DNA from 4 places in the Bacillus sp. DTU_2020_1000418_1_SI_GHA_SEK_038 genome. Region 1 is predicted to be linked to each of the others. Evidence: predicted binding sites of a transcription regulator. Region 1 holds the regulator's gene; each other region holds the start of a gene.

Region 1 (6,167 bases):
TCGATTTCTTTCGCGATTGTTACACCGTCATTTGTAATTAACGGAGAACCGAATTTTTTCTCAAGAACCACGTTGCGTCCTTTTGGTCCAAGAGTTACTTTTACTGCATCTGCAAGAGCGTCTACTCCACGAAGCATTGCGCGGCGTGCATCTTCACTAAATTTAATCTCTTTTGCCATAATAAATAACCTCCTCGAAATAGTTAAATAGGCAGTTCAAACTAATAAAGTTGTAAAGCTGTATGGCTTAATTAACCAATAACAGCAAGAATGTCGTTTTCGCGTAAAATTAAATATTCCTTGCCTTCGTACTTCACTTCAGTACCAGCATATTTTGAGAAGATAATGCGGTCGCCTTGAGCAACTTCAAGGGCTACACGCTCACCGTTCTCAAGAACGCGGCCAGTTCCGACAGCAACTACATTGCCTTCTTGAGGCTTTTCTTTTGCAGTGTCCGGCAAAACGATGCCGCTTGCAGTTTTTTCTTCAGTTTCAACAAGCTCGATAATAATTCGATCACCTAGTGGCTTTAACAAGTGAAACAACCTCCTCAATAAATATGTAAATTTTATTTATTAGCACTCTCATCTAGTGAGTGCTAACACAATTATTATATTAATGAATCTGCTGTATATTTGCAAGAGTGAAGCTCAAATTTTTTGTAAAAAATATTTAAGATGGGCCACTTAACTTTTACAGACATTGCCAAATGATAGTTTATCCTTAAAATCCAGGCAGCAAACCATCTTTTTAAGTCTACAATTTGAAACTTGGACCTTTTTACGGGTAAAATGAGGATTGGTATACACAATGGATAAGGAGATAAAATATTGAGAAAAGAATATTGGTATATTCTCATTGCTTATATAGGGATGCAATTATCTAGTTTAATCGGGGTTCCGTTCATAGCGTTTTGGGGAACACTATACGGCAAAAGCATGGCTGACATGGAAACCATCGCTGTCACTTCTTGGATTGTCATTAGCTTTACAATCACATTAATTATTACGTTGGCACTCCTCCGAAAAGAAATGAAGGAAAGCCTTTCATTGAGAAATGCAACGTCTGCCGGATCTTCCATAGCTTGGGCCATTGGTGGAGTATTCCTTGCTTTATTTGCGCAATCTATTGCCGCCAATATAGAAAATTTAATTGGAATTGAAATGGGCTCAGAGAACACACAACAAATTATTAGACTTATTCAAGCATCACCCTTAGTCGTTGTTGTCAGCTCTATTATTGGTCCAATTCTAGAGGAAATTATCTTCCGAAAGATTATTTTCGGAACGCTTTATCAGAGGCTGAACTTTTTTCTTTCTGCCTTAATAAGTTCTGTTATTTTTGCTCTTGCTCACTTTGAGTTTGAACATATTCTTTTGTACTCAGCGATGGGCTTTACCTTTGCTTTCCTATATGTGAAAACAAAGCAAATTCTAGTACCGATTTTTGCGCATGTGGCTATGAATACACTTGTCGTCATTATCCAATTTAACAGAGAAAACATTGAAAACTGGATAAAAGAAGCGGAAAAAATGCAAAGCTTTATTGGAGGATTTTTATGAGAAGGACACCATTGTTATCAGGCATCATCTATATTATTCTAGGGATCCTCTTTACTTATATCGCGATCCAAAACATTCAAAGAAACGAAGGCTGGGGAATATTTACTTACTTTCTAATTATTATCGCAACCTTTGACTTAGGTACCGGCCTGCGGATGGTTGCAATTCATTTCAAAATTATCAATAACAAACAAAGAAAATGAGCACATGAATAGTGCTCATTTTCTTTGTTTAGCTTATTCTTCCTCTGCAGGATAATGCTTAAGAAAGTATATAAGCGACTGCAGCTCTACAGCTAAATCAATATGATGGATTCTGATTGAGGACGGTACAGATAAACGGGCAGGAGTAAAATTCAAAATTCCATTTATACTGCTTTGGACAATTCGATCAGCAATAGGTTGTGCTGCAGGAGCGGGAACAGTTAAAATCGCGACTTGAATTTGTTGGTCCTCGATTACTTTTTCCAGATCACTCATATGATAAATTGGTACATCACCAATGAATGTCCCAACTTTTCCCTCGTCTACATCAAAGGCTACTTCAATTTTCGTATTATTGTTTTTGAGGAAATTATAGTTTAAAAAGGCAGTGCCTAAATTACCAACACCAATAAGGGCTACTTTCGTTAATTCATCCTGATCTAACGTTTTCCGAAAAAAGGTTAGTAAATAATTTACATTATAGCCATATCCTTTTTTCCCTAAAGCTCCAAAGTAGGAAAAATCCCGCCGAATTGTAGCAGAATCAACCTTTACTGCTTCACTTAATTCTGCAGAAGAGACTCTTTGTTTCCCAGAAGCATGCAAATTTTTTAAGAATCGATAATATAAAGGAAGCCTTTTGGCTGTTGCTTGTGGAATTTTTAATGACTCATTCGCCATTATCTTATCTCCTCTCTTACGTTTGCTCAACACATTGTGACAAATGTTTAATTATTTAGGAGCTTTATTTCATTTATAATCAATAGATTATAATCTGGAATCCCTTTTAAAATCTCCATTTTTTCCGCCTGTTTTTTCTACTAAATAGGTTTTGCCAATGACCATCCCTTTATCAACTGCCTTACACATATCATAAACTGTTAATGCACATACGGATGCAGCTGTTAACGCTTCCATTTCAACTCCAGTATTCCCCTTTGTTTTGACAGTAGCGGCAATGAGCAGTGTATATTCTTCTTGATCGAGGCTCCATGAGAACGAAATATCTACTCCTGTTAATGGTATTGGGTGACACATTGGAATGATTTCCCACGTCTTCTTGCACGCCATCACTCCCGCGACTTGTGCAACCGCGAGTACATCACCTTTTTTCATTTTATTAGAAGTGATTTTTTCATATATTTCTTTATTAACTGTAATACTGGAATGAGCAATCGCAGTTCTCGCCGTCACCGATTTCTCGCTTATGTCGACCATCTTTGCTCTGCCTTCTTGATTAAAATGGGTAAAATCAGACATTTAAAACACCTCACAACAAAATCATACACTATTTTTAGGCAAATGTGTAAAACACTTCACAATAATTCTTGTCCATCCTCACATACATTGCCCAACAAATATGAATGAGTTACACTTATTCTATAAAGTGAAACTTCAATCAGTGGGGGTTTTCTTCATCCCCCATTGATTGTTAGTTGCGGCCCACAGGATGTGGGTCACACAGACGTTGCCACAGGATGTGGCGTTCTTAGTCTGTGTTCCTAAATTCGGGCATTTACGGGCTGTTGATCCCCCACTTAGTAATTTTTGCTTACTCAACTTCTTAAAGTGGGGGTCTTACAGCCCGTTAATCTGCGATAAAGCTTGAGGTGAACAAAATGATTTTATTACAAGTCAATCAATTAATAAAGAACTTTGGTGCTGAAGTTATATTATCGAATATAAAGCTTGAAGTACAAACTAGAGATAGAATTGCCCTTGTGGGACGAAACGGAGCAGGTAAATCCACGCTTTTAAAAATGATCGCCGGCCAAATGTCTTATGATTCTGGTGACATTATTAAGCCAAAGGAAGTGGAAATTGGGTACCTAGCCCAAAATACCGGTCTTGAATCCGAAAGATCCATTTGGGATGAAATGTTAACTGTATTCGAACATCTGCAAAAGCTTGAAAAGGAATTGCGAAGACTCGAGAATGAAATGTCTGATCCGCAAGCAATGGAAAATCCCGACAAATATGAACGCATTTTAAAAGAATACGATGATCGGCAAGTTCAATTTAAGGAACAAGGCGGTTATCAATACGAATCGGACATTCGCTCGGTTCTCCATGGCCTGAACTTTCAATCCTTTAGCTATGATACGAAAATATCCACTTTAAGCGGGGGGCAAAAAACAAGGCTCGCTCTAGGAAAACTACTTTTAAAGAAGCCTGATATTTTAATTTTGGACGAGCCTACCAACCATTTAGATATTGATACGTTATCTTGGCTCGAGCAATACTTGCTAACGTATGACGGGGCTATTTTAATTGTTTCCCATGATCGATATTTTTTAGATAAAGTTGTCTCGCAAGTCTACGAATTATCCAGAAATCAAAGCAGAAAATATACCGGTAATTACAGCTCTTATCTTGACCAAAAAGCGGCAAACTATGAACGGGACTTAAAGCAATTTGAGAAGCAGCAGGAAGAAGTAGCTAAACTGCAAGACTTTATTCAGCGCAATCTGGCCCGGGCCTCCACAACGAAAAGGGCTCAGAGCCGCAGAAAACAGCTGGAGAGAATGGAATTAATGGACCGCCCTTTAGGGGATGAAAAGTCCGCTAATTTTGGATTCCAAATTGAAAAGCAAACAGGCAATGAAGTACTGAAGGTGGAATCTGTTGCGGTAGGATACAGCGATGAAGCGATTTCGAAAAACATATCCTTCCGGATTACTCGTGGAGAAAGTATTGCTCTTGTGGGTCCAAATGGAATTGGTAAATCCACACTATTAAAAACGATCATTGATAAGCTTCCTGCAATTGCAGGGAATATACACTACGGATCCAACGTAGCCATTGGCTATTATGATCAGGAACAAGCTGAGCTTACCTCAAATAAACGCGTACTTAATGAGCTTTGGGATGAATATCCACTTACACCAGAAAAGGAAATCCGAACTGTATTAGGGAACTTTCTCTTTTCTGGAGATGATGTCCTAAAAACCGTCTCTACATTAAGCGGAGGAGAGAAGGCTCGTTTAGCACTTGCCAAGTTAATGATGCAAAAAGCCAATTTCTTAATCCTGGATGAGCCAACAAACCATCTCGACTTAGATAGTAAAGAGATATTAGAAAATGCTTTAATTGATTATCCTGGAACGATACTGTTTGTTTCTCATGACCGCTATTTTATTAATCGAATTACAACAAAAGTTCTTGAGCTTCATGAAAATGGAGCAACGGAGTTTCTTGGCGACTACGATTATTATGTTGAGAAGAAGCAGGAACAAGAAGAGTTGAAAACCTTGGACCTTGCAGAAAAGACATCCTCCTTTACTCAAGTTAATCAAGACAAAAATAGCTATCAGATGGATAAGGAAGCAAAAAAGCTCGAAAGACAAAAGCAGCGAAGATTAGAAGAAGTTGAAAAGCTAATTGGAGGGTTGGAAGCCCAAATTGCCCAATTCGAACAGCTTCTTTGTGAGCCTGAAATCTATCAAGATCATGAGAAGGTTTTGGAAATAACGAAAGAAAATAACGAAGCAAAGTCTAAACTAGATGAATTAGTTGAAGAGTGGACAGTATTAGCAGAGTAGCAGAATAATCTTTTTTATCTGAAATTTGACCCAGGAGTTTATTCACTCCTGGTTTTTTTTATCCACATAATTATTCACATTATAAACAGCTGTAATAACTGGATTCCACAGACTTTTCCACATTATCCACATTCAATTAGGTTTTTATCCACATTATACACATAAAATTTCAACAATTGCCACTTTATCCACAAAAAATGTCCCTGTAGTAACAGGGACATTTTTCTCATATACGAATTAGTTGTGGATAGTAATTTCAAGACCTGGGTTCGCATTTAATGCCATAGTTGATCGCGCACCTTTTTCAAATAGGATACTCCCGGCAGCTGCGATCATTGCTGCATTATCTGTACATAAATTTAATGGCGGGATGACTAATTCAATCCCTGGCATCTTATCAAATTCCTTTTGCAGTGTTGACCGCAAACCTTTATTCGCAGCAACCCCACCTGCTAATAATACTTGTTTTACTTTATATTCTTCAACAGCTTTCATCGTTTTAGTTACAAGAACATCAATTACACTATCCTGAAAGCTTGCCGCTAGGTCTTCTGGGGATATCTTTTCCCCGCGCTGTTCTGCATTGTGGACAGTGTTGATAACTGCTGATTTTAATCCACTAAAACTAAAATCATAAGAGCCTTCCTCCAGCCAAGCTCTTGGTAAGTTAATGGTAGCTTCCCCAACTTGTGCTAACCGGTCAATATGAGGTCCACCCGGATAAGGCAGGTTCAAGGTTCTAGCTACTTTATCATACGCCTCTCCAGCAGCATCATCCCTTGTTTCACCAATGACTTCAAAGTGTCCTTGTTCTTTCATATAGACTAGCTCTGTATGTCCGCCTGAAACAACGAGGGAGAG
Region 2 (6,167 bases), 1.9 Mb from region 1:
AAAACGCGCGTTATGTATCGTTCATAGTTACCATTTTAACTGCGGCTCCACCAAAACGTGCACCATGAAACCTTTATAGTATTCATATTAACTGGAATTCCTCCAAAACTCCCCAATGGACTACTCAACTATTCCAGTAATTGCTGGAGATGTTCCTTAACAGATGGCCATTCTTCGTGCGTGATACTGTACATGACCGTATGACGGGCAGTGCCATCTTGGCGAATCATATGGTTGCGCAGAATGCCTTCTTTTTTTCCACCGATTCGTTCAATGGCCTTTTGCGATCGGAAATTCTCGTGATCTGTTTTAAGTTGAACGCGGTGAAGATTCAGTTTTTCAAAGCAATATTCTAGCAGCAAATACTTACAATTTGTATTGATACTTGTACGCCAATACTTTGGATTCAGCCATGTATAGCCAATCTCTAATCGTTTATGCTCTAAATGTAAATCTAAAAATCTAGTCGATCCGATGATTTCCTTTGTTTTTTGATCAATGATGACAAATGGATATTCTGTCCCTTGTTCCTTTAAACTTAGTGCTATTTCCACAAATTCCACCGCATCGCCTTTAGTTGCGATGTTCAACGTCATATGCTTCCAAATTAATTCATCCTGTGAAGCTTCATAAATTCCTTCCACGTCATTTTGATTCATTTCTCTTAACAAAACAATGTCATTTTCTAAATTAATATTTTCCATGATTTAATCACTCCTTGCCTCCATTAAAATGAAAATTTGGTATGATAAAAATAACCAAAATGAAAAATATTAGCCATACCAAAAGGAGAAGCCAATGGAACTGCCGATTTATTTAGAGCATGGAAAGGCTAAGTATATCCAAATTTATGAGCAAATTAAAACAGCCATTCTTAATAAAACAGTAGCTGCTCATAGTAAACTTCCTTCTAAACGCGAGCTTTCTACTCAACTGGGTGTAAGTATTCATACCGTGCGCGAAGCGTATGAACAATTATTAGCGGAAGGCTATATAATGAGCCGGGAGCGGTCGGGCTATTTTGTATCATCTTTTGAACAGGAATGGCTGCCTAAAACGATAAATATACCAAATAAGGATTTAGCCATGTATCCGAATAATCAATTGCCCATTGATTTCAATTCAGGACATGTGGATACAGCCAATTTTCCTTATCATATTTGGAAACGGATGATTCGTCGGTACATTGAAGAATCATTCTTAGTGAGTAGTCCGTGGCAAGGGGAATGGGCGTTACGCAGTGAGATAGCAAAATATGTGGGACGTTCTCGCGGAGTTCAATGCGAAGCCGGGCAAGTATTTCTTTATAGCGGAACACAAATGCAGCTACAGGATATATGCCAGTTTTTTGGCTTAGATATACGTGTTGGCATGGAAGATCCTGGTTTTATTCGGGCAAAGGCTGTACTTGCAAATTTAGTTATTAAAATGATCCCCATTCCAGTTGATGATTACGGAGTATCAATACCTGATAGAAAAATAGATTTATTGTATACAACACCGGCCCACCAGTTTCCTTTAGGAATGATTATGTCCATTGAAAGGAGAATAAAATTATTAAAATGGGCAAATGAACATAAAAGTTTTATTATTGAAGACGATTATGACTCAGAATTTCGCTATAATGGGCTGCCGATTCCGTCATTAACTCAGATTGATCAACTTCAGCATGTTATTTATTTTGGTTCATTTTCCAAATCTTTCATTCCATCCATCCGCATGAGCTATATGATTCTGCCAATAACTTTAGTTGAAGAGTTTGAAAAATATAATATTCACAGAAAGTCAACGGTTTCACGTATCGATCAGTTAGCAGTAGCAGATTTTATGAAAGAAGGCTATTTTGATCGCCATCTCGCCAAAATGCGCACTACATATCGGAAAAAACATCAAGCATTATTACAAGCTATAGAATACCATCTTCCCGAAGATTTTGAGTTGATTGGGGAAAATTCTGGCCTGCATATTGTCCTAAAGCTGCCTCCCAACCTAACAGAGCAATACGCAATCCATCAAGCAGCAGAGAGAGGGGTCCGGATATACCCGGCATCCATATCATTTATAAAAAGACCGAAAACACATATGGTGATCCTTGGATATGGGGGGCTTACTATAGAAGAAATTAAAGAAGGCATTCAAAGATTACAAGAGGCGTGGTTATAGGGGAGGGAGGCTGTTTCTCATTATATTGAAATTAAAGGAAACCTATTTCAATGGACTGGACATATTTCTCTATGTTTGGTCTTTTTTAATTTCCATTAATTAATTTTTCTTTTTAATCCACTTACTTCTTATAATGCCAGTATTTATTATATGAATATATTAGTTGTTTGCGATCTTTGAACTTTTTGTGAATTTTCTCGCCGTTATATCATGAACATTTTGTGACATCGTGCTTTATTTATTGTTTTAAATGTTTTATGAGAATAAGATAGTTGTTAAATGTGATATAAATCACAGATAAACTTTTATTTAATGCTTCAAAGCTGAATTTAAAAGAAAGGGGCACCCTCAATGAAAATAAAATGGGCTTTTTTATGTTTAGTTATTACTATTCTCACTGTGTTAACAGGTTGTGAATCATTAATGGTTTTAGATCCTAAAGGACCTCAAGCCGAAACGACAGCCAATGTCATTTGGATATCGATTGCGATGATGGCGATCATTGTCATTGCGGTTTTTGCTCTGCTAGTATTTGTTCTACTAAAATACCGTGCATCGAAACAAAGTGAGGATTATGAACCTCCACATATCGAAGGAAATCCGATTGTTGAAGCAATCTGTGTAGGGATTCCCGTTATAATCATCATTTTCCTGTCTGTCATTACAGTAAAATCCACGTATGAGGTGGAAGCTACTCCGAAGGGATATGAAGATAAGGAGCCTTTAGTTGTTTATGCATCAACTTCTAACTGGAAGTGGCATTTTAGTTATCCGGAAGAAGGGATCGAAACGGTTAACTACCTATATATCCCGACTGATCGGGCGTTAGAATTTAAGCTATACTCATTTGGACCAATCACGGCCTTCTGGATTCCACAGTTAGGAGGACAAAAATACGCCATGTCAGACATGGTAACTACGTTGCACTTAGCAGCAGATGTTCCTGGAGAATATATGGGACGTAATTCAAACTTTAGCGGGAAAGGATTCGCTGAAAACACATTCAATGTGAAAGCGATGCCTGAAACTGAGTTTGATAAATGGGTAGAAGAAGTGAAAGAGACTGCAGAGCCTTTAACAGAAGAAAAATTCGATAAATTACTCGAACCAGGCCACCTTGGTCAATTAACGTTTAGCAATACACATTTAGAATTCAGACCTGCTCCTGAACATAATCATGGATCAAATGATACTCATGAAGGTCAACATGCTGGTGATAAGCAGGAATCAAATGATTCTCATGAAGATCAACACGCTGGTCATTAACAGGAATCAATTACATGAAGAATCAAAACATGAACAAGTGGGACAATATCACAGTTCGAATGATTCACCTTAAGATATGACAAAAAATACTGTGCACCAAAATAAATGCTAGATTCAAAGTTTACATCTAGTGAAATTATCAATATTTCCTGAAAGGAGTCAAATAAATATGGATTACTTTGATCGATTTGCCATACCTCATCCAAGTCCAGCGATTTATGCATCGATGGTTGCAATTGGTCTGACCGTTATCGCGATCATCGCCGGTCTTACCTATTTTAAAAAATGGGGTTACTTATGGCGTGAATGGTTGACAACGGTTGACCATAAGAAGATCGGTATTATGTATTTGATAGCTGCTCTCCTCATGCTTTTCCGTGGTGGGGTAGATGCGATTATGATGAGGGCACAAACGGCTGTACCTGACAATACGCTGCTTGATGCTCAGCATTACAATGAAGTATTCACTACCCATGGGGTGGTAATGATCATTTTTATGGCGATGCCATTTATTTATGCCTTAATGAACTTCGTTGTTCCATTACAAATTGGTGCTCGTGACGTAGCATTCCCGCGTCTTAATGCGCTAAGCTTCTGGTTATTCTTTATGGGTGCGATGTTATTCAACATTTCCTTCGTCATCGGGGGATCTCCTGATGCAGGCTGGACTTCATATTTCCCTCTAGCAGGAAATGATTTCAGTCAATCAGTAGGAACGAATTATTATATGATAGCGATTCAGATTGCAGGGATCGGGACATTAATTTCAGGAATTAACTTTATCACGACGATTTTAAAAATGAGAGCACCGGGCATGACATTAATGAAGATGCCTATGTTCACATGGACTGCGTTTATTGCGAACGTTATCGTTGTATTTGCTTTCCCAGTACTAACAGTTGCACTACTTCTAGGAACAATGGACCGATTATTTGGAGCAAACTTCTTTACAACAACAAATGGCGGCATGGATATGCTTTGGGCGAACCTATTCTGGGTTTGGGGACATCCAGAGGTTTATATATTAATTTTACCGGCATTCGGAGTTTACAGTGAAGTAATTTCCACTTTTGCACGTAGAAATCTATATGGCTACAAATCAATGGTTGCTTCCATTGTAATTATTTCGTTTTTATCATTCCTAGTTTGGACACACCATTTCTTTACAATGGGGCAGGGACCATTAACGAATAGTATTTTCTCGATTACAACAATGGCGATTGCAATTCCGACCGGAATTAAAATCTTTAACTGGCTGTTAACGATGTATAAAGGAAAAATTGAATTTACTGTTCCAATGCTTTATTCAGTAGGATTTATTCCGATTTTCACAATCGGTGGGGTAACTGGGGTTATGTTAGGTATGGCAAGCGCCGACTATCAGTACCATAATACAATGTTCCTAGTTGCTCACTTCCACTATACAATTATTCCTGGTGTCGTATTTGCGATGCTTGCAGGTCTCACTTACTGGTGGCCAAAAATGTTCGGATTCATGCTTAGTGAAAGAATCGGAAAATGGGCATTCTGGTTTATCGCGATTGGCTTTAACGTGACATTCTTCCCGATGTTCTTCACTGGGTTAGATGGGCAAGCACGCCGTATGTACACATACTCTGAAGAAACTGGATTTGGACCGCTTAACTTACTATCATTTGCCGGGGCAATTGGACTTGCAATTGGCTTCGCGTTAATTGTCTATAACGTTTATTACAGCACACGTTATGCTTCAAGAGATATCAGTGCGGATCCTTGGAATGCTCGTACACTTGAGTGGGCTACACATACCCCTGTACCATCATATAACTTTGCCGTAACACCGCAAGTGGATTCGATTGAACCATTATGGGATCATAAGAAAAAAGGTACACCAATTTATAAAGATAAAATTGAAAAAATTCATATGCCAAATAGCAGTGGCGTTCCGTTTATTATGAGTAGTATTTTCTTCGTATGGGGCTTCTGTTTTGTATTTAGCATGTGGATTCCATTAATCATTACTACGATTGGTATTTTTGCTTGTATGGCTCATCGTTCATTTGAGAAGGATGACGGATTTTATATTTCCGTAAAAGAAGTTGAAGACACAGAAAAAAAATTGCGAGGTGCTAGCTAATGAAAATAGATCACGCGCTTCCACTTGAATATAGTACTGAGCAAAATCAAATGAATATTTTAGGCTTCTGGATTTTCCTTGGAGCTGAAATTATGCTCTTTGGCACACTTTTTGCAACCTACTTCACATTAGTAGATCGGACAGGAAGCGGGCCATCAGGAGCCGAGATTTTTGAAATTGCACCAGTGCTCATTGAAACATTCGTGCTTTTAACAAGTAGTTTCACGATCGGTCTTGGTGTTCATGCGATGCGCATTGGCCGTAAAAAGGCGATGATGACCTTTTTTGCCATCACACTCATTCTTGGCCTAATCTTCTTAGGCGTTGAGATTTATGAATTCGTACACTATGTTCACGTTGGAGCAGGTCTGCAAACGAGTGCCTTTACTGCGGCCTTATTAACAACATTAGGAACGCATGGAGCGCACGTTACGCTTGGTTTATTCTGGGGATTATTCATCATTCTCCAAGTGAAAAAACAAGGTTTGACACCGAAAACAACGAATAAAGCGTTTATCTTTTCACTTTACTGGCATTTCCTAGACGTTGTTTGGATTTTCATCTTCAGCTTCGTCTACTTGAAAGGATTGATGTAAAAATGAGTGAATTATTCCCGCGCAAA
Region 3 (6,167 bases), 780 kb from region 1:
CCTCTTCACGTGCTTGTTTAAGCAGATTTCTTTGCTCTTCTAAAAGCTTCTTCGCTTCTTGACGGCTTTGTTCAGCTGCTTCAATCTCACCTGCTACATGCTCTTCACGCTGCTTCATGATGCCCATTAGCGGACCCCATGCAAACTTCTTGAGCAGAGCTAGTAAAACGATAAACATCACAAGCTGGAATAAAATATCTCCGCCGTTAAAAGCAACCCCAAATACTAAACTGCTATTTAACACCATCGATTCACTCCCTTCAAGAGTCTCTCAAGTTTCTGTGTATATGAAAACGATTTTCTCAGGAATATAGGACATAAAGGAAAGGCGAAGGTTCTCATAGAATGATCTTCGCCATTTTGGAACATTTTAACTCGTTATTAGCCACCAATAACCATGAACGCAATAACTACAGCGATGATAGGAATCGCCTCAACTAACGCAACCCCGATGAACATTGTAGTTTGAAGCATACCGCGAGCTTCTGGCTGACGAGCGATACCTTCTACTGTTCTTGATACGATAAGACCGTTACCGATACCAGCACCTAGTGCTGCTAAACCAATTGCGATTGCTGCTGCTATTAGACCCATTATTAAGTTCCTCCTTAAAATTGTATAAAAGTGTATTATTTAAAAATGGTTTGTTCAAAATGAACAGGTATATATATTAATGGTCCGAGCTCACTTTGTGAGCTAAATAAACCATTGTTAACATGGTAAAAATAAATGCCTGGATACCGCCGACAAAGATCGAGAACCCTTGCCAAGCAAGTGTTGGAATAATGGCAGCTAACATACCGCCAAATCCTGACATAGCTAATCCGCCTGCAAGAAGTCCAAGTAAAATCTCTCCGGCAAAAATATTACCGTAAAGACGTAGACCAAGTGTTAAGGTGTTTGCAAATTCCTCAATAATTTTAAGAGGAAATAAGAACGGCATTGGTTTGAAAAAATCACGGCCGTACTCCTTCACACCTTTAATTTTAATTCCATAATAATGTGAAAGTGCTACAACCATTGTTGCTAGTGTTAATGTTATAACCGGATCGGCTGTAGGTGATTTCCACCAAAGTGTATCATTAATTACAACAGCAAACGGCAACCCTAAAAAGTTTGAAATGGCAATATACATAAGTAATGTAATCCCTAATATATGGAATCTGCCACCTGTCTTCCAATCCATCGTACTACCAATAATGCCTTTAACAAAATCCATGATCCATTCGAAAAAGTTCTGCATTCCAGTAGGCTTCATGGCTAGACGGCGGGTTGAAATTACTGCAATAATGAAAACAACCAAACTTGCAATTGTAATCATCAATATGTTTGCTAGGTTAAAGCTTAAGCCTAGAAAATCAACTATTGGATTTTCATGATGCATATGTGTTTCACCTCTCTTCCCCACTATTTACGTAAATGAAAAGATTGAAGAAAATAATCTATCATAATGACAATGTAGGCTGTCATTAATCCAAAAACAACACTAATCAGGTGCAGCTTTTCCGGATATTTCATCGCGATCATCACTGCTAGAACAGCTGATGCCATCCTGGAAACCATCCCTAAGGAACGCACCTTTTCTCCCTTTGCCACCGCTTGTCCGAATTTATCTACCCTTCTTGCCATCAGCCATAAATTAAATAAGCTTAAAGATGTTCCTAAGATAAGCCCAAGAAAAATAGATTGATAAGAGGTAAATCCCCAGCCAAGAACATAAACGGACAACAGTAAAAATATGTATTTTCGTTGCCTAATAAACATCAGTTTCAATTCCGGCATGGTCTTTTATTCTCCTGTGAAAAAATGTTGGATTAATCGGGTCATGGCAAAAATTCCTGTTGCCAAGCCGAGAAATAATCCTATAATAAGGAATAGCGGTTCGGTACCAGCCTTACTGTCCAGCCATCTTCCTGCAAAAATGCCAATTAAGACAGATCCAACTAATTGTGAAAGAATAGCAGACATTAAGCCCATTGCGATAAATGGACTGCGGTTTTTTTGACGCATGAAAACGCATCCTCTCCAGATAAGAGAACGGTAAAAAGATTGCTAAAAAGTCTTATTATAACGGGATTCATGACTGCTTTTTCATTTTGAAAACCCTGCCATTTACATCCTTTGTAAGCATACAATAGGCACTTGTCAATGTCAATGTGTTTGTAGTGAAAAAAGTCACATCCAAAAAGACTATAATATGGTAAGTTCACAATCTTTTCACAATTTAATTTAGGCGAAATCTATTGAAAAAAGAGCGTATTTTTGCTACGCTCTTTTTATTTAGCTATTTTGCACAACCCATTGGCCATTTGGCTGGATGAAAAGATATGACTCAATAGAATCTTCTTTTCCCGCCTTTTTGGCAAAAACTTTGATTAAATAAAGACCTGGATCTGGAAGCTGTTGACTATCGATCTCCTGCAAAAGCTGTCCTTTTCCAACGTTCCTTTTCCAGTCCAAAAATCCAATAAAGCGTAGACTTTCTGCATTAAACATGGCGATTCCAAATTCCTCCGCTCCTCCTGGCAAATACACTTCATAGCGGTACATATCCTTTTTATCCCCTTTGCCTATCCCAAACCCCATTACCCGCGGATAATTCGGTTCCTCAAGGACATAAAGATAGGGCAGGGTGATTGTTTGTGACCCGGCATTTAATTTAATATTGCCATCATAAATCTTTTTGTTCAGCAGCTCCGGATCAACAGAAAGCTTGATTTCCACTCTCTTTTTCTCTCCTGGCTTTAAAAAGAAGGATAAAGGAAATTTCCAGCTCAAGCCGTTTTCTGCGGGCGGGATCGAAAATGAATAAGATTGACCTTTTGTGCTGATATTTTTAATCGTCACATAGCTTGTATGCTCATGTAGACTGTCTGCGAGTTGGAACTTCCCGAATTGAAGGGACGCAGGGATAGCCAGCGTATTGGTCTTTAGCGCCTTTTCGATTTGAATTCTCCCAGAGCCTTGCTCGAATGTCCGGTACAGCTTTCCCTTTTGATTGAAAATGGGTTTTGCCGTATTCATAAGAGCCGCCTTAATTTCCTCAGGTCCCCAGTCGGGATTCGCTTGCTTAATTAATGCACAGGCCCCCGCGACATGCGGCGCAGCCATACTTGTCCCCTGTAATGGCAAATACCCGCCAGGCACAGTACTGTTAATCGCGACCCCAGGCGCAACGACATCAGGCTTTATTTCCCAAGTGGATGTCACTGGACCGCGGGAGCTAAAATCTGCCAAGACATCCTTTTCTTTTACAATATGGGTTCTGGCAAATACTTTGTTCTCCGCTAAAGCTTTTTTGATTTTTTCACCGTTTTCTTTTGACAGGGCTGTAACCGGAATCGAGACATCCGTCTCTAAATTTCCAAAAAAGGCACCTTTCGTATTATTGTAAATCATGACGGCAACCGCACCTGCCTCATGGGCATTTATCGCTTTTTCGGTAAAAGTAAGCTCCCCTCTTTCCAGAAGAACAATTTTACCCTCGGCCTCCTTCAATTCTTCCTTTTTCCCTAATCCAGCTTTGACGATTTCATAGGATTTATTAAAATTCCATTCCACCGATCCTTGAAGGGGCTCAAGCCTTATCCTTTGGCCAGCAATATCCACATAAGGAATGTTCAGGGAAGGGGTGGAAGCGCCGACCGAGATCGCTTTGGAGGCTGTTCCGGGCGAACCGACTGTCCAGCTATTCGGACCCGAATTTCCCGAGGACGTTACAGCCGTAATCCCTTTTTCCACAGCTTTATTTAAAGCTAAGCTAATTGGAAGATCAGGACCGTTCACATTATTTCCGAGCGATAAGTTTAAAACATCCACCTTATCCTTAATGGCACGATCAATGGCTGCAATCACCTGCTCAGTAGTGCCGCTCCCCCCTGGCCCAAGAGCGCGGTAGGCAATAATGGTGGCTTCCGGAGCAACCCCGCGAATTTTTCCATTGGCGGCAATGATCCCAGCGACATGAGTCCCATGGAGGGTGCCCTCCCCTTGCGAAGACAAGGTTTCCATCGGGTCGTGATCTCCGTCAACTAAATCATAGCCACCCCCATAATTCACTCTTAAATCAGGATGGGTATAATCGATCCCTGTATCAATGACGCCAACCCTAACGCCTTTTCCAGTTAACCGCTGATTCTTAGCATCAAATAAGCCCCTGACCTCTTCTCCCCCAATCATTTTCACACTTTCGTCCGCATGAATTTTGTATGTGTTTACTGGTGAAGTAATTTTTGCATTGGCCAACTTGGAAAGCCGATTAATATCATCTTGCTTTCCCTTTACGGAAAATCCGTGAAAAGCGTATTTGTAAATATGCCGTAATTCCAGCTGGGGGATGGAATGGATAAGTCTCTTGATTTCCTGCTCGCTTTTTTCTTCCTCAAGAATAATAATCGATACCTTTTCGCTCTGTAAAGATTCCTTTGGGATGGGAGGGTGATGCAGTGATTGGGCATATGCGGTTGAATGAAAAAACAGCATGAGGATGAGGGGTAAAATTATTTTTAGTTTTTTCATATTGGTCATCACCCTTTTTTCAAATAGGGTTTTCTTTGGAAAGCAGAAATATGCTAGGGGATTATTGGTAGTTTGGTTTGGCTTATGAAAATTGCGGGTTTTTGCCTTCCGTATTAGCGTTTTTAGTCTTACTTCATAAAAATACTTACCATGAAGCCATTATAGTAAGTGTTCCTACTGCCGCTTCTCTAGAACGCTTACCATGGACCCTTTATAGTGGGCGTTTCTATGCCACTTCGCTAAAACACACTTAACATGAACCCTTTATAGTGAGCATTTCTACTGCCACTTCTCTAAAACACTTATCATGAACCCTTTATAGTGAGCATTCCTACTGCCACTTCGCTAAAACTCTTACCATGAACCGCTCATGGTGAGGGTTTCTATTACAATTTCTGAAAAACGATAACATGAACCACTCATAGTGAGTGTTTTTCATCTAGTTTCTTACAAAATCATGACATGCCAAGAACTAAAAAAACCGGCCCCCTCGCAAGGACCAGTCTTATTTCATTATTGCCAAAGAAAAACAAACCACAATCCGCCAATTGTCCAAAATGAAAACGGATGGCTTCGTAAATTCTTCCTAAGCCTTCTCCATCGCCAAAATCAGATTAACGGTCTCAGCCTTTTAGCATCTTTGCACTTTTTCAAAAGGGCATTGCAAAACTAAAAGCAAAAGGAGTAGTATTTACCCCAAAAGCTCTTACTTCGTCCCAAACAATCTATCTCCCGCATCTCCTAGTCCAGGAACGATATAGCCGTGGTCATTTAACTTTTCATCTAGGGCTGCGATATAAATATCTACATCCGGGTGAGCTTGTTGAAGCGCCTCGACTCCTTCTGGTGCGGCAACTAGGCACATGAATTTAATATGTGTTGCACCACGCTTTTTCAAGGAATTAATCGCTTCAATTGCGGATCCGCCTGTTGCAAGCATCGGGTCAATGACGATGAAATCTCTTTCCTCCACATCGCTAGGCAGCTTTACATAATACTCTACCGGCTGCAATGTTTTTGGATCGCGGTATAGTCCCACATGACCGACCTTTGCCGCTGGGATTAGCTTTAAGATTCCGTCCACCATTCCAATTCCGGCACGTAGAATCGGGATAATTCCGATCTTTTTCCCAGAGAGGACTTTCGATTTTGTCATGCTAATCGGCGTCTCGATTTCAACGTCTTCTAATGACATATCTCTCGTAATTTCAAACGCCATCAACGTTGCCACTTCATCTACAAGCTCGCGGAAATCCTTCGTCCCTGTAGATTTGTCGCGAATGTATGTAAGTTTATGCTGGATTAGTGGATGATCGAATACGAATACTTTTGCCATGTAAAAATCTCTCCTTTTTTATATTTTAGACATGCTCCTATGAATGAAGAATTTTCCTGCCAACCTCACGAAAAAATCTGCCCATTTCTCCAATAGGGTTAGCAACAATAAGGAAGCTATTCTCTCTTCGACAATTTTCTTCATCTTGCACTTCGTCTAATTTTACAGAAAAACTTTTCCTACGGCAACTTTGATTTAAAATTGTTATGGATTCGTCATAATGTGCGGAAAAACAATCTGGGATTAGCAGGTTTTTGAAATTGGCTGACAAACTGTATGATTTGGCTGACAAATCAAATATTTGGCTGACAAA
Region 4 (6,167 bases), 1.2 Mb from region 1:
GACCAGAAATTGTAAATAATGAGCCGAATACTTTTTTCAAAAAAGACCTTCTCGTAACTTTTTTCGGCATGAATATTACCAACCATTCTAATTCATTTTCATTTTAATACATTGATACCTTCTAATACTATCAAACTCTTATCTTAAAAAGAAGCGATTTAAAATGATTTAAGAGTTTAACTTTAACTTGTAGGATCATAAAATTTATTAGAAAATTCAATCTACTAGTGGTAAAATAGAGAATGAATGTTCATTCACTTTTTAGGGGGGATATAATGAAGGAAAAGGTAGTAATTGTTACAGGTGGTTCAAGTGGTATGGGCAAATACATGGCAAAGCGTTTTGCTGAGGCGAATGCTTTTGTTGTTATAACTGGAAGGTCAAGGGAGCGCCTTGATGAAGCGAAATTGGAAATAGAAACATTTCCGGGACAAGTGTTAACTGTTCAAATGGATGTTCGTGAAATAGAACATGTGAAAAATATGGTAGACGAAACGGTAAAAGCCTTTGGAAGAATCGATTATCTTATTAATAATGCTGCTGGAAACTTTATTTGTCCAGCTGAAAAACTTAGCGTAAATGGCTGGAATTCAGTTATCGATATTGTCTTAAATGGAACATTCTATTGCTCTAGTGAAATAGGGAAGTACTGGATCGAAAAGGGGATTAAAGGCAGTATCATCAATATGGTGGCCACATATGCATGGGATGCAGGTGCAGGCGTCATTCATTCAGCTGCAGCGAAAGCTGGCGTATTATCGATGACAAGAACTTTGGCTGTGGAATGGGGAAGAAAATATGGAATAAGAGTGAATGCAATCGCTCCCGGACCGATTGAACGTACTGGAGGAGCCGAGCGGTTATGGGAATCAGAAGCGGCTGCAGAAAGAACAATTAATAGTGTACCATTGGGGAGACTTGGAAAACCTGAGGAAATTGCAGAATTAGCTTATTTTCTATTTTCTGATCATGCAGCATATATTAATGGTGAATGTATTACAATGGACGGGGGACAATGGTTAAATCAATTTCCGTTCTAAAAAAAGAACTAGCAGGAGAAAGGTGTCACTCCTTGCTAGTTCTTTTTTTTAGTAAAAGTAACTGAAAAACTTTTTAAATATAGTATACTAAACTTAAGGGGAGAAGACGCTTCCCTTTCTTCAATATTTGGTTGATTAGGAGATGTTTATTCGTGAGTACATATCGTGTTGAAAAGGATTTCTTGGGAGAAAAGCATGTCCCGATTGAGGCTTATTATGGAATACAAACATTAAGAGCTGTTGAGAATTTTCCCATTACAGGATATAAATTAGACAAAGATTTAATTATTGCGATGGCAATTGTAAAAAAAGCTGCTGCCCTTGCTAACTCAAGTATTGGGCGTTTATATAAAGGAAAAGCAGAGGCAATTTGCAAAGCAGCAGATGAAATTATTTCAGGTAAATGGCATGATCACTTCATTGTCGATCCTATCCAAGGCGGAGCGGGAACTTCCATTAATATGAATGCGAACGAAGTTATCGCAAATAGAGGATTAGAGCTTTTGGGGAAAGAAAAGGGTGAATATTTTCATTTGAATCCAAATATTGATGTTAATATGGCCCAATCCACAAACGATGCCTTTCCAACAGCAATTCATCTTTCTGTTTATAGAGCACTAGAAACTTTGTTAACTACCATGAATGAAATGAAGGAAGCTTTTAATCAAAAGGCGATCGAATTTGATTCTGTTATTAAGATGGGAAGGACTCATTTGCAGGATGCAGTTCCTATTCGTCTTGGGCAGGAATTTAGGGCTTATACGAATGTAATTGAACGAGATATTAAAAGAATCGAAAGATCAAAGGAAGCTTTATTAGAAGTAAATATGGGAGCGACTGCTGTAGGAACCGGGCTCAATGCTGATCCACTTTATATTGAAAAAGTTGTTCAGTATTTAGCTGAGATTTCTGGCATCCCTGTAAAACCAGCCAGCAATCTTGTTGACGCTACACAAAACACGGATACCTATGTAGAGGTATCAGCAGCCCTTAAAATCTGTATGGTGAACATGTCAAAAATCGCTAATGACCTGAGATTAATGGCTTCAGGTCCGAGAGCGGGTTTATATGAAATTAACTTGCCAGCCCGTCAGCCTGGTTCATCAATTATGCCAGGAAAAGTAAATCCGGTGATGCCGGAAGTCCTTAACCAAATTGCTTTCCAAGTAATTGGCAATGACCATACAATTTCTCTTGCCTCTGAAGCGGGCCAATTTGAGTTGAATGTTATGGAGCCAGTACTATTATTTAATCTGCTCCAATCCATCTCAATCATGAATAATGGCTTCCGTGTATTTACTGACTTCTGTGTATCAGGAATAACAGCTAATGCTGACCGACTTAAAGAGTATGTGGAAAAAAGCGTAGGATTATTAACTGCTGTCAATCCGCATATCGGATATAATGTCGCTTCCGAAATTGCCAGAGAGTCAATTGTAAATGGGAAATCCATTCGTGAATTATGCCTGCAATATGATGTGCTAAGTGAAGAAGAATTAGATCTGATTCTAGATCCATATGAAATGACAAAGCCTGGAATCTCTGGTGCATCTTTACTTGATAAGTAATGTTGTTGCCAATATAATGTAATTAATTTATGGACGAAAATACCGATAGGATTATCGGTATTTTTGTCCATTTATCGCAGATTAACGGGTTGTTAGATTCCCGCTGATTGAAGTTTCACTTTATTGAAAAGTATTTGATAAATTTAATACTGGAGGGTATGAAAATGGATGCCCTAGAAATATTAACGGATTTGGATCATGTATTTCCATATTTTCAACCGATATTTAGTGCCGATGAACTAAGAGTCACAGGTTATGAGATATTAGGAAGATATAAAGGAGAAAATGGGGTTGTAAGCTTAGGCCCTATTTTTCTAGATGAAAGCATACCTGAAGAATATAGGCTGGAAATCGATCATACCGTCTTAAGAAAGGCGTTAGAGAAAGCACTTTTATTAGAGGATGATATTCTTCTTTTTATTAATAAAGATGCAGATTTATTAATGTTTGATAATGCTGAATCTTTTCTGTCCATTTTGTTTGAATATCAAGAGAAGGGGATAAAACTAAACCGGATCGTACTAGAATCGACTGAGCGTGTCTACAAGGGGGATGTAGAGCATTTAGACCATCTATTAAATTATATTCGGACTTATGACATCAAGATTGCCATTGATAATATGGGGAATGAGAGAAGCCATTTAGATAGAATTGGGCAAATCTCACCGAATATTTTAAAGGTTGATTTAAATGAGCTTCGGTCTACTGCTTCTGCCCATATATTACATGATATCTTACTTTCTATTTCTTTATTAGCGCGAAAAATTGGGGCCACTTTGCTTTTTAAAAATATTGAAATGGTTTATCAGCTTCAATTCGCGTGGAGAAATGGGGGGAGATATTACCAGGGCTATTATTTACAAAAACCATCAGAGGAATTTGTAGAACGCGATATTAAAAAGGATAAATTAAAGGAAAAATGGCATGAATTTATCTCTTACGAAAAGAAAAAACTCGAAGAATTGTATAATGTTACAGAGAAGTTTAACGAAAGGCTTACTCAGTTTCTCCAAACAAAAAATCGCAGAATGCTCGAATATGAGGATTTAATAAAGGAACTTTCTATATCTTTAACAGATGTCGCTTTTCGCTTATATGTATGTGATGAAAATGGAATTCAGAAATCAGCCAATATCTTTAAGGAAGATAATAATTGGTTGCTTCAGCCAGAATACCTGCATAAAAACTGGAGCTGGCGACCTTATTTTTTCGAGAATATTTTGAAAATGAAAAAGGAAAAGCGAGGTATTTTATCTGATTTATACAGGGATATGGAGACAGGGGAAACAATCCGTACATTTTCGTATCCGTTAAATGCGATTGATTATATATTTATTGATCTTTCATATGATTTCCTTTATGAAAATGAAGGATTACTCTAATATAGAATACCAAGGCCTCCTCAAAGGGGGCCTTTTTTGTCTAAATTTTGTCTGAAAGAGATACATATTATTTAAAATTTTGCGCGTATTTGATAGGTGTGATTCACTTCACTTCAATGAGAACCTTTCGCAATTATTATGTAACTATAAAGAACAAAAGGAGGTAGTGTTCAGATGGGAGCCACAAAACAAGATAATAAATCAAAGGTAGAAGAGCATTCACAGAAAGGTACAGCCTTTTCTGTAACCTTAGTCGGGGCAGTCATTCTGATTACTTATTTTGTACTATTTGGTTTATATATGACTAGAGTATAGGGGGGGAAAATGATGCATCGTGGAGAAAAAATTTGGCTGACATTGAGTTTTGGAATGATTATGGGCTTCATGCTTATTACTGGTTATCAAGGATTTGCTTTAGGAATGGCACCACCAAGTCATAATGAACAAATTGACCCGCAAAAGGTAGACGAAACAGCACCTTTTGATCAGCCTGGTATTAAAAAAATTGGTGAAAATGAATATGAAGTAGTCATGACTTTACAAATATTTAGTTTTACTCCTAGCAATATTGAAATACCTGCAGGATCAACCGTTCATTTCACAATGACGTCTAAAGACGTTGTACACGGATTCCAAGTTGCAAATACGAATATTAATGCGATGGTCATGCCTGGACATATTCAAAAGATAACACAAAAATTTGATAAACCGGGTGATTATTTAGTGCTATGTAATGAATACTGTGGTGCTGGACACCAATTAATGAGTACTACCATTACAGTTAAATAAAGGGGGGAAGTATAGTGGAATCGGTCATTCAACAAAAGGGAAAATCAACAGTTTTTAAAGAAAAAGCAAATAAAGTGCTTGGTATAAGCTTAGAGGACGCTAGAATATCGAAATCATATCTATCTGTTGCATTTATAGCGTTACTTCTTGGCGGATTGTTAGGGTTATTGCAAGGGTTAAATCGTGCTGGTCTTTTAGAATTACCAACATGGTTTAATTATTATCAAGTATTAACAGCACACGGTTTACTTCTAATTGTCGTGCTATCAGCTTTCTTTACAATTGGGTATTTTTATGCAGGACTTTCACATACATTAGGCGGTCTTCTTCCAAAAGTTAGAAAGATGGCTTGGATAGGTTTTTGGATGAAGATATTCGGTTTTGTGTTAGTAGTTATACCAATCGTAATGAATGAAGCATCGGTTATGTTTACCTTCTATCCACCAATGGCAGCTCATCCAGTCTTTTACTTTGGTTTAGTGTTTATCGTATTAGGTGTGTGGATGCTTTCAGCTGGAGCATTTATCAATGTTGCGCACTGGAGAAAGATGAACAAAGGGCAGCATGTTCCAATTCTAGCATTCTTTGCTACTGGTGTATTTGTATTATTAGTCGGCGCAACTGCTTTTGTTGCGGTTGAAGTACTATTTATGATTATTCCATGGTCTCTAGGATGGGTTGATACAATCAATGTTATGGTTGCTCGTACACTATTCTGGGCATTTGGACATACGGCAGTTAATATTTGGTATTTAACAGCAGTTTCAGCATGGTACGTCATTGTACCAAAAGTAATTGGAGGAACACGTTTTAATGACTATTTAACTCGTGTTGTAGTAATTGCATTAGTTATTATGAATATTACTGGTGGATTCCACCATCAAATCGTAGACCCAAGTATTTCAGAACCAGTTAAATTCATGCACGTATTCATGAGTTTAGCAATTGGTTTCCCTTCTCTAATGACTGCTTACGCAATGTTTGCGGTATTTGAGCGTACTGGTAGAAGAAAAGGCGGAAAAGGACTTTTAGGTTGGTTTAAAAAGCTTCCATGGGGAGATGTTCGTTTCTTAGCTCCATTTATCGCAATGGCTGCCTTTGCACCAGCAGGAGCAGGCGGTATTGTTCAAAGTACGAACCAATTAGACCAAGTTGTTCATAATACAATGTGGGTTGTTGGCCACTTCCATTTAACATTAGGTATGTCCGTAGTTATGACATTCTTTGGAATTAGTTATTGGTTAGTCCCATATATTTCAAAACGAGTATTAACACCGCAAATGAATAAATTAGGTGTTATTCAAACGATTATTTGGACAATTGGTATGGTAATTATGTCCTTTTCAATGCACACTGTTGGATTATTTGGTTCACCAAGAAGAACGTCA

The links. The regulator Rex, encoded in region 1, represses fermentation and respiration genes when NADH is low (regulators of the CRP and FNR family bind a similar motif). The targets are predictions, from matches to a motif close to TTGTGAAATATTTCACAA.
Region 2: the regulator Rex is predicted to act here: its motif matches at 2,443-2,460, upstream of qoxA (cytochrome aa3 quinol oxidase subunit II).
Region 3: the regulator Rex is predicted to act here: its motif matches at 2,164-2,181, upstream of RRV45_RS20790 (AtpZ/AtpI family protein).
Region 4: the regulator Rex is predicted to act here: its motif matches at 4,087-4,104, upstream of RRV45_RS08400 (cytochrome c oxidase subunit 2A).

What each region holds. Positions count from the first base shown of each region.
Region 1 is NZ_CP135435.1:504,083-510,249, reverse strand. Features, by position in the region: gene groL (chaperonin GroEL) at 1-179, opposite strand, end outside; gene groES (co-chaperone GroES) at 251-535, opposite strand; gene RRV45_RS02725 (CPBP family intramembrane glutamic endopeptidase) at 830-1,561, shown strand; gene RRV45_RS02720 (YdiK family protein) at 1,558-1,764, shown strand; gene RRV45_RS02715 (redox-sensing transcriptional repressor Rex) at 1,798-2,445, opposite strand; gene moaC (cyclic pyranopterin monophosphate synthase MoaC) at 2,533-3,024, opposite strand; gene abc-f (ribosomal protection-like ABC-F family protein) at 3,384-5,306, shown strand; gene tsaD (tRNA (adenosine(37)-N6)-threonylcarbamoyltransferase complex transferase subunit TsaD) at 5,544-6,167, opposite strand, start outside.
Region 2 is NZ_CP135435.1:2,402,450-2,408,616, reverse strand. Features, by position in the region: gene RRV45_RS11915 (GNAT family N-acetyltransferase) at 129-704, opposite strand; gene RRV45_RS11910 (MocR-like pyridoxine biosynthesis transcription factor PdxR) at 799-2,163, shown strand; gene qoxA (cytochrome aa3 quinol oxidase subunit II) at 2,515-3,429, shown strand; gene qoxB (cytochrome aa3 quinol oxidase subunit I) at 3,599-5,545, shown strand; gene qoxC (cytochrome aa3 quinol oxidase subunit III) at 5,545-6,141, shown strand; gene qoxD (cytochrome aa3 quinol oxidase subunit IV) at 6,144-6,167, shown strand, end outside.
Region 3 is NZ_CP135435.1:4,195,386-4,201,552, forward strand. Features, by position in the region: gene atpF (F0F1 ATP synthase subunit B) at 1-244, opposite strand, end outside; gene atpE (F0F1 ATP synthase subunit C) at 382-594, opposite strand; gene atpB (F0F1 ATP synthase subunit A) at 671-1,384, opposite strand; gene RRV45_RS20785 (ATP synthase subunit I) at 1,408-1,782, opposite strand; gene RRV45_RS20790 (AtpZ/AtpI family protein) at 1,789-2,010, opposite strand; gene RRV45_RS20795 (S8 family serine peptidase) at 2,281-4,518, opposite strand; gene upp (uracil phosphoribosyltransferase) at 5,225-5,854, opposite strand.
Region 4 is NZ_CP135435.1:1,692,894-1,699,060, forward strand. Features, by position in the region: gene RRV45_RS08380 (metallophosphoesterase) at 1-70, opposite strand, end outside; gene fadH (2,4-dienoyl-CoA reductase) at 276-1,040, shown strand; gene aspA (aspartate ammonia-lyase) at 1,193-2,608, shown strand; gene RRV45_RS08395 (EAL domain-containing protein) at 2,773-3,990, shown strand; gene RRV45_RS08400 (cytochrome c oxidase subunit 2A) at 4,165-4,305, shown strand; gene RRV45_RS08405 (cytochrome c oxidase subunit II) at 4,315-4,779, shown strand; gene RRV45_RS08410 (cbb3-type cytochrome c oxidase subunit I) at 4,794-6,167, shown strand, end outside.